DNA from 2 places in the Pseudomonas sp. I3-I5 genome. Region 1 is predicted to be linked to the other one. Evidence: predicted binding sites of a transcription regulator. Region 1 holds the regulator's gene; the other holds the start of a gene.
What was found. The regulator FliA, encoded in region 1, starts transcription of late flagellar genes. The targets are predictions, from matches to a motif close to CTAAAGTTTNNNNNNNNNNNGCCGNTAA.
Positions count from the first base shown of each region.

Region 2: MOP87_RS09085 (methyl-accepting chemotaxis protein) is a predicted target of FliA. The motif match lies at 3,000-3,027, and genes of this name have one in related genera.

Region 1 covers NZ_CP093940.1:3,127,071-3,131,823, forward strand. The annotation lists gene MOP87_RS13850 (chemotaxis protein CheA) at 1-153, opposite strand, end outside; gene MOP87_RS13855 (protein phosphatase CheZ) at 166-954, opposite strand; gene MOP87_RS13860 (chemotaxis response regulator CheY) at 975-1,349, opposite strand; gene fliA (RNA polymerase sigma factor FliA) at 1,455-2,195, opposite strand; gene fleN (flagellar synthesis regulator FleN) at 2,192-3,025, opposite strand; gene flhF (flagellar biosynthesis protein FlhF) at 3,119-4,429, opposite strand; gene flhA (flagellar biosynthesis protein FlhA) at 4,441-4,753, opposite strand, start outside.
Region 2 covers NZ_CP093940.1:1,999,369-2,004,121, forward strand. The annotation lists gene MOP87_RS09075 (AAA family ATPase) at 1-547, opposite strand, end outside; gene pnuC (nicotinamide riboside transporter PnuC) at 544-1,110, opposite strand; gene MOP87_RS09085 (methyl-accepting chemotaxis protein) at 1,223-2,857, opposite strand; gene MOP87_RS09090 (undecaprenyl-diphosphate phosphatase) at 3,155-3,985, shown strand; gene MOP87_RS09095 (DUF1294 domain-containing protein) at 3,978-4,391, shown strand; gene MOP87_RS09100 (LysR substrate-binding domain-containing protein) at 4,467-4,753, opposite strand, start outside.

The DNA.
Region 1 (4,753 bases):
TACAGTGTGGAAACCGCGAAAAATTGCATTGAGCAAGTCGGCATCGTCAGGGCGGCTTTCAAGCTCGACCAGCTGCTCGGACAATTGCTCAAGTATTTCACCGGCTTCTACCAGGAAATCCTGAAGGATTTCTTCATCGGCGCCGAAGCTCATCAAAGGTGCTCCTTAAAAACCCAGGCTGGATAGCAGATCATCGACATCGTCCTGACCGGACACGACGTCTTCACGCTTATCGGCATGAATCTGCGGACCTTCACCCCGAGTCGGATGTTTTTCTCGATCTTTTTCTGCGCGCAACTGATCCTGGTCATGCTGGATGCCTGCAAAGCGGTCGACCTGGCTGGCCATCATCACCAGTTTCAGCAGGTTGCTTTCCACTTCGGTCACCAACGCCGTGACGCGCTTGATCACCTGCCCGGTCAGGTCCTGGTAATCCTGGGCCAGCAGGATGTCGTTGAGATGGCCAGCCACCTTGCGGTTACCTTCGGCGCTGTGCGCCAAGAAACCGTCGACGCGCTTGGCCAGGTCGCGAAACTCCGTGGCGTTCACTTCCCGGCGCATGAAGCGCTGCCAATCGGCACTCAGCGCTTTGGCTTCGCTGGCCAGGTCGTTGAGCACAGGCGTGCTTTCCTCGACCAGGTCCATGGTGCGGTTTGCCGCCCCTTCGGTGAGCTTGACCACATAGGACAGGCGTTCGGTGGCGTCGGTAATCTGCGACACCTCTTCGGCCTGGGGTATGGTCGGGTCGATCTGGAAACTGACGATGGCGCTGTGCAGTTCGCGGGTCAGCTTGCCCACTTCCTGGTACAGCCCCCGATCGCGGGTCTGGTTCAACTCGTGAATGAGTTGCACCGCCTCGCCGAACCGTCCGCGCTCCAGGCTTTCGACCAACTCCTGGGCATGCTTTTTGAGGGTCGATTCGAACTCGCCCAATGACGTGTGTGATGAACTCATGGCGCGCCCCCTGACGTGACTCAGCCGTTGACGCGTTCGAAGATCTTCTCGATCTTTTCTTTGAGCACCTGGGCGGTGAACGGCTTGACCACATAGCCATTCACGCCTGCCTGGGCGGCCTCGATGATCTGGTCGCGCTTGGCTTCCGCGGTCACCATCAACACCGGCAAGCTCTTGAGCTTGTCGCTGGCGCGCACTTTGCGCAGCAGGTCGATACCGGACATGCCCGGCATGTTCCAGTCAGTTACCAGAAAATCGTAATGGCCATTTTCGAGCATGGGCAGCGCCGTCATGCCGTCATCGGCTTCGCTGGTGTTGGTGAAGCCCAGGTCACGCAGCAGGTTCTTGATGATGCGCCGCATCGTCGAAAAGTCGTCGACGATGAGGATTTTCATGTTTTTGTCCAATTAGACCTCCAAGCAGTCTCAAACGCGCTCGGCCCCGAGCGCGCACTCAATCGATTCGGTACAACGTGGAAAACGGCAACGACGGCGGCGGGCTCAACGGGCCCGCCATTCCCCCAGGCGGCTGCGCAGGCGCGCGGCGCATTGGCTGTGCAACTGGCTGACCCGCGACTCGCTGACCCCCAAGACCTCACCGATCTCCTTCAGGTTCAGTTCCTCGTCGTAGTACAGCGCCAGCACCAGGCGCTCACGCTCCGGCAGGTTGGCGATGGCCTCGGTCAACGCGACCTGGAACCGCTCTTCCTCCAACCCACGGGCAGGCTCGGCCTGGCCGCTAACGCCGTCCTCATGCAAGCCTTCGTGCTCGCCGTCCTGCAACAGGTCGTCGAAGCTGAACAGGCGGCTGCCCAGTGTGTCGTTGAGAATCCCGTAATAATCATCGAGGCTCAACTTGAGTTCGGCAGCAACTTCATGATCTTTAGCGTCGCGGCCGGTTTTGGCTTCTACCGCGCGCATGGCGTCGCTGACCATGCGGGTGTTGCGGTGCACCGAACGCGGCGCCCAGTCGCCTTTGCGCACCTCGTCGAGCATGGCGCCGCGAATGCGGATGCCGGCATAGGTCTCGAAGCTGGCGCCCTTGCTGGCGTCATACTTGTTGGCGACCTCGAGCAGACCGATCATGCCCGCCTGGATCAGGTCCTCGACCTGCACGTTGGCAGGCAGTCGCGCAAGCAGGTGATAGGCGATGCGCTTGACCAGCGGGGCATAGCGCTCGATCAGCTCATATTGCGCGTCCTTCGAGGCGCGGCTGTACATCTTGAAGCCGCTGGCGCTCATGACATCGAACCTGCACTGGTCGGCTGCACCAGGCGTTCGACGAAGAACTCCAGGTGGCCACGGGGGTTGGCAGGCAGCGGCCAGCTGTCGACCTTCTGCGCAATGGCCTTGAAGGCCAAGGCGCATTTGGAGCGCGGGAACGCCTCGTACACGGCACGCTGTTTCTGCACCGCCTTGCGCACGCATTCGTCGTAAGGCACGGCGCCCACGTACTGAAGCGCCACATCCAGGAAGCGGTCGGTGACCTTGGTCAGCTTGGCAAACAGGTTGCGCCCTTCCTGAGGGCTCTGGGCCATATTGGCCAGCACCCGGAAGCGATTCATGCCGTAATCGCGGTTGAGCAGCTTGATCAGCGCGTAGGCATCGGTGATCGAGGTCGGCTCATCGCACACCACCAGCAGCACTTCCTGAGCCGCGCGCACGAAGCTGACCACCGAATCGCCGATGCCGGCCGCAGTATCAATCACCAGCACATCGAGGTTGTCGCCGACTTCGCTGAACGCCTGGATCAGACCCGCATGCTGGGCAGGCGCAAGGTGCACCATGCTCTGGGTGCCCGAAGCGGCCGGGACGATGCGCACACCGCCCGGGCCCTGCAGCATCACATCGCGCAGTTCGCAACGCCCCTCGATGACATCGGCCAGCGTGCGCTTGGGCGCAAGGCCCAGCAACACATCGACATTGGCCAGGCCCAGGTCGGCGTCGAGCAGCATGACCCTGCGGCCCAGCTCGGCCAACGCCAGAGACAGGTTCACTGAAACATTTGTCTTGCCGACGCCACCTTTGCCACCGGTCACGGCGATCACCTGTACGGGATGCATGCTACCCATGTCTGTTCTTTACCTTGTCTCGCTGGGACTCATGCCACACGAAGGGCAATGCTGCGTACCCCTTGGCATAGCTACCTTGCACACATTTCATTTTCAACCCGCTCGCCGTGGGTTGTGGTAGAGATCAGCGAACATGTCGGCCATGGCCTCCTCGCTGGGCTCGTCCTGCTGCTGCACATTGACCGCGCGGGTGACCAGCTGGTGCCCACGGGGCAAGTGCAGATCGTCCGGGATACGCGGCCCATCGGTAAGGTAGGCCACGGGCAGTCGGAAACTGATGGCAAGGCTCAGGACATCGCCCAGGCTTGCCGACTCGTCGAGTTTGGTCAGGATGCAGCCGGCCAGCCCGCAGCGCTTGTAGCTGTGGTAGGCCGCGGTCAGCACCTGCTTCTGGCTGGTGGTGGCCAGGACCAGGTAATTCTTCGCAGCGATACCGCGACCGGCCAGGGTATCGAGCTGCATGCGCAAGGCCGGGTCGCTGGCTTGCAGGCCGGCCGTATCGATCAGCACCACGCGTTTGCGCAGCAGCGGCTCGAGCGCCGCCGCCAACGACTGACCGGGGTCGACATAGGTGACCGGCACATTCAGGATCCGGCCCAGGGTCTTGAGCTGTTCCTGGGCGCCGATGCGAAAACTGTCCATGCTCACCAGCGCCAGGTTGTGGGCGCCGTACTTGAGCACATAACGCGCCGCGAGCTTGGCCAGGGTGGTGGTCTTGCCCATGCCGGCTGGGCCGACGACGGCAATCACGCCGCCGTCCTCGATCGGTTCGACGTCAGGCGTACGGATCATGCGCGCCAGGTGCGCCAGCAGCATACGCCAGGCGTGGCGAGGCTCCTCGATGTCCTTGGTCAGCTCGAGCAATTCGCGGGCAATGGGGCCAGACAGGCCGATGCGCTGCAGCCGGCGCCACAACGTGGCCTGCTGCGGCTTGCTACCTTGCAGCTGGGTCCAGGCCAGCGACCCCAGCTGCACTTCCAGCAATTCGCGCAAGCCGGACAGCTCCGAGCGCATGGCATCGAACAGGCGCGGGTCCACCGAGGCCTGGCTGCTTGCGGTGGCGGCCGGCTGCGGGGTATCGACATGCGGCTCGACCAAGGGCTCGGACGCCGTGAGCGATTGACCGGCGAACAGTTGGCGATTGCTGTCGCTGCTGTCCGGGCGCTGATCGAGCTCGGCCTTGGCCGTGGCGATGCGCGTGTGCGTCTTGCGAAGCTCTTCTTCGAGTTCGACGTTCGGTACCCGAGGTGCCAGGGCGGACAGCTTGTAGTCCAGCGCGGCGGTCAGTTCGACCCCGCCTGCGATACGGCGATTGCCGATGATGGCCGCATCAGCGCCCAGCTCATCGCGCACCAGCTTCATGGCCTGACGCATATCAGCGGCGAAGAATCGCTTAACTTGCATTATCCACTACCTCAGCCATTAGGGCCCACGGTGGCAACGATGGTGACTTGCTTGTTGTCCGGTATTTCCTGATACGCCAGCACATGCAAATTCGGTACGGCCAGCCGACCGAAACGCGACAGCATGGCGCGGATCGGGCCAGCAACCAGGAGGATGGCCGGCTGGCCTTGCATCTCCTGACGCTGTGCGGCTTCGATCAGCGAACGCTGCAGCTTTTCGGCCATGCTCGGCTCAAGAAGCACTCCGTCTTCCTGACCTTGCCCGGCCCTCTGCAGACTATTGAGCAAGATCTGTTCCAACCTGGGCTCCAAAGTGATCACAGGC
Region 2 (4,753 bases), 1.1 Mb from region 1:
GGGCCGAGCGACGCAGCATTGAAGCGACCAGCTCCAGCGCCAGGGCCTGCCGTGTTGCCCAGTCGCCTTCGATGATGCGGTAAGGCTGATCGTGGTCTTGCAACCAGTGCAGGCTCGCCCCGAAAAACTGCTGGCGCTCTCGCACATCCGGCTGGGTGCGCTGACCATCGGCAACCCAGGGCACGCCCTCAGGGCTAAGCAGCAAGTGCAGGTCGTAGTGACGATCGAGAAGAGCCTGCTCCAGCCAAGGTGGGCAATCGCCGAACAAGGTCTGGCTCCAGAGCATATTGCTGAGCAGATGAGTGTCCAGAATCAGCAGCGACGGCGAGCTTGCGCGTGCAGCGTCTTCCCAGGCCAATTGCCCACGGGCGATGCTGGGGATGTCGGCGTAGCACGTGTCGCGGCAGTGCTGGTCGATGAAGTGACGCACGTACTCACCCACTACCAGCCCACCGAAACGCGCCTGGATCTGGCCGCTCAACCAGCTCTTGCCACTGGATTCGGGGCCGCACAGCACCACCACCTGAGTGCTCGTCACAGCGCTCATGCCTTCACCAACGCTGGGTCCCGGTACCACTCCAGCCATCCGCGCAGGGCGATGAGGGTAAGCACCGCAAACAGCGCTGCGGTGAAGTACAAGTGCTGGTGCAGGTACTGCCCGACATAGATGATGTCCACCACGGCCCACAGGGGCCAGCATTGCAAGCGCTTTTGCGCCATCCACCACTGCGCCACCAGGCTGAAGCCGGTCAGGCTGGCGTCCAGCCAGGGCAGGGCGGCATCGGTCCAGGTGGCCATGGCAGCACCTAATGCTGCGCTGAGCAGCACGCCCAGGCACAGGTGGGTGAGCAGCGCGCCGGGTCGCAAGCTCGATACCTGGCGTGCCGCATCTTGGCGTTCAGGGCGCTTCCACTGCCACCAGCCATACACTTGCAACAGCGCATAGGCAACTTGAAGCAGCATGCCCGAATAGAGCTTGACCTCGTAAAAGAGCCAGGCATAGATCAGCACCATGATCAGGCCATTGGGCCAGCACCAGGCGTTCTGCTTGACCGTGAGCCACACAGCGATGACGCCGAGGACGGCGGCGATGAGTTCAAGGCCGGACATCGGCGATCCTTGGAGAATTGAGCGGGGGGCGCGATTGTAGCGGTTAGCTCAAGGAAGGTGTAGGGCGTTGCCGGCATCAGGGCCGTCTTGCAGCCCTGAGCCGGTGTCGGCTTCAGACCTTGAACTGGCGCAGCAGTTGTTCCAGGTCCTGGCTGAGCCGGCCCAGCGCCACGCCGGCTTCACTGGACTGACGCGCCGCATCGGCCGCCTGCTGGGAAAGGCCTGCCGTGTCCAGCACGTTGCGGTTGATGTCTTCCACTACGTGGGATTGCTGCAGGGTGGCGCTGGCAATGGAAGCATTCAACGCTGTCAGGGTGTGCAGGGCCTGGTTGATCGCATTGAGGCTGGCGCCTGCTTCACGGGCTTGCGTGACAGTTTGCCGTGAGGCCTCGCTGCTGGTGTCGATCGCCTTGACGGCGGCATCGGACTGGCTCTGCAAGTGTTCGATCATGGTGTGGATCTCGGCGGTGGACTGGGCCGTGCGCTGCGCCAGCAGGCGCACTTCATCGGCTACCACGGCAAAACCCCGGCCTTGCTCGCCTGCGCGAGCCGCTTCGATCGCCGCATTGAGGGCCAGCAGGTTGGTCTGTTCTGCAATCGAGCGGATCACGTCCAGTACGCCGCCAATGCGGGTACTGTGCCCGGCCAGATCGCGGATCACCTGCACTGCCTGTTCGATGGTCATGGACAACCGGTCGATCTGAGCCAGGCTGCCATGGATCGCCTGCTGCCCCTGCGCGACCTGTTGCTGAGCGGTGTGCATCTCCCCGGCGGCCTGCTCGGCGGTCTTGGCAACATCCTGCACGGCGTAGGTCACCTCGTTCACGGCCGTTGCCACCTGGTCCATCTGCAGTGATTGCTGCGCGCTTTGCTGTTGCGCCGCACCGGCGTTGTCGCCTACATGGTCGGCCGATCTGGCCAGCGCATGCGCCGCCCCTTGCAGTTGTCCGATCACCCCTTGCAGCTTGCCGTTGAAGCGGTTGAAGTGCTCGCCCAGCTGGCTGAGTTCATCACGCCCGTGGGTATCCAGCCGCCGGGTCAGGTCGCTTTCGCCGCTGGCGATATTGCCCATGGCCTGCACGGCTTCCTGCAGCGGGCGGGCAATGCTGCGTGCGATGACCCAGACCATCAGGCCCATCAGCAGCGCGATCACCACGCCCAGCAGCGAAGCGTCACGCAGCTGTCGAGCGAACTCGGCCTGTACGTCGTCCACGTAGACGCCAGAGCCGATGATCCAGCCCCAGGGCTTGAACAGCTGGATGAAGGACGTCTTGGCAACAGGTTCGCTAGCCCCGGGCTTGGGCCAGCGGTAATTCACAGGCCCCGCCCCCTGCTGGCGCGCCAGCGCAGCCATTTCGTTGAATACCGCAAAACCATCCGGATCGCGGATGCCCGACAGGTCCTGGCCATCGAGCTTGGGATTGGCCGGATGCATGATCATGCGCGGGGTCAGGTCGTTGATCCAGAAGTAGTCGTCATGGTCATAGCGCAGCGCCCTCACCACCTGCAGGGCTTGTTGCTGGGCCGCGTCGCGGCTCAACGTGCCGGCGGCCTCCAGCTGTTGGAAATGCACCAATACACCTGTGGCCGTTTCCACCACATGCCGGGTTTTCTCAGCCTTGGCCTGGTACAAGTCGCCGTGGATCTGGCGCAGCATCAGCAGACCAAGCGCCAACAGCATGGCTATCGCCACTACCAGGATCAGCCACAAGCGGCTGCTGATCGACATCGATCTAAGCGTCTTCATTGCGCATGCTCCATTTGTTCTTGTTTTCACCTGCATCCAAGCACGCCTGTGGCCATGGACCCACTCGACCAATGGCTAAGTGCCATGTGCCGTGGAGTCTGTTGCCTGCAACGTCATGACAGTGCAAAGGGGTTCTGCCAGCATTTCGGCGGCGCAACATGAAACCTTTAGTAACCGTGAACTTTTCCACTGGCTTTGCGACCAACAGACGCTGTAAAACAGCCGGGCCGCGTGCGGCAATATTCAGGCAAATCAAGAACAAGGAGCTTGCCACGAGCAGGCTCCATCGGGGGGATGATGGATTTTTGGACGGCCTTTCAGGCAATCATACTGGGCGTGGTGGAAGGGCTGACGGAGTTCCTGCCGATTTCCAGTACCGGCCACCAGATCATCGTCGCCGACCTCATCGGGTTCACAGGTGAGCGGGCGATGGCCTTCAACATCATCATTCAGCTGGCCGCCATCCTGGCGGTGATGTGGGAGTTTCGCGGCAAGATAGTCGACGTGGTCCGCGGGTTGCCCATCCAGCCCAGGGCCCAGCGCTTCACCGGTAACCTGCTATTGGCCTTTCTGCCAGCGCTGGTATTGGGTGTATTGTTCGCCGACCTGATTCATGAGTACCTGTTCAACGCGGTCACCGTGGCGGCTGCGCTGGTGCTGGGTGGGGTGGTCATGCTCTGGGCCGAGCGACGGCAACATACGGTTGAGGTGACGCATGTCGATGAGATGCGCTGGAGCCATGCGCTGAAAATCGGTTTTGTGCAGTGCCTGGCCATGATTCCTGGTACTTCGCGCTCCGGCTCGACCATCATCGGTGGCCTGCTGTTTGGCCTGTCGCGTACTGCTGCGACGGAGTTTTCCTTCTTTCTGGCGATGCCGACGATGGTGGGGGCTGCCGTGTACTCGGGCTACAAGTACCGTCATCTGTTCCAGCCCGATGATCTACCGATCTTTACGCTGGGCTTCGTGACCTCGTTCATCTTCGCGATGATCGCCGTACGCGGCCTGTTGAAGTTCATCGCCAACCACAGTTATGCAGCCTTTGCCTGGTATCGGATCGTCTTCGGCATGCTGATTCTGGCCAGCTGGCTGTTCGGCTGGGTCGACTGGACCGTTGCCCATGGTTGAGCAGCCAGATCGCCAGCGCCCCGCGCAGATACGCAACGCCCGGTTCAAGGGGGTGCTGCTGGGGCTGCTGTGTGTGCTGCCGGTGCTGGGTGTAGCGTGCCTGGCCTACGACGCGCAGGCGTGGTGGCCGCTGGTGGTGTACCCAGGGATGAGCCTGGTCAGCGTGTTGCTCTACTGGCACGACAAGGCCCAGGCCCGCACCCAGGCGCGGCGCATCCCGGAGAAGCTGTTGCACGGTACAGAACTGTTCGGTGGCTGGCCTGGCGCTCTGCTGGCGCAGCAGTTGTTCAGGCACAAGACACGCAAGGTGCCTTACCAGGTTACCTTCTGGGCAATCGTGGTCGTGCACCAGGCCGCCTGGGCGTATTGGCTGTTCTTCCAGGGGCGAGCTGCGGCATTGGCGTGAAACCGCTTTATCACACACGGGAGCGAGCGCGCTTAATACATTTCCCGGCCACTCCTCTATTTGCTCAGTGACCTGTCAGACATAGCGTTCCCCGCACGTTTCGAATGAGGCGGCCAAATGGTCGATCCATACGCGCACCGCAGGCGTGACACCGCGTCTGTGAGGGTATACCGCTTGCAGGTAGCCGCCTGGCAAGGACCAGTCCGGGAGCAGCCTGACAAGTTCTCCACGCTGCAGCTGCTCTTCACAAAACAGGCTGGGCAGGGCGGTGAAGCCCAGGCCCGCGCGTACAGCTGCATTACGTACCACGAAATCGTCCACTGACAGCCTGGGTTCGAGCGCCAAGGCGCGCAGCTGGCCCC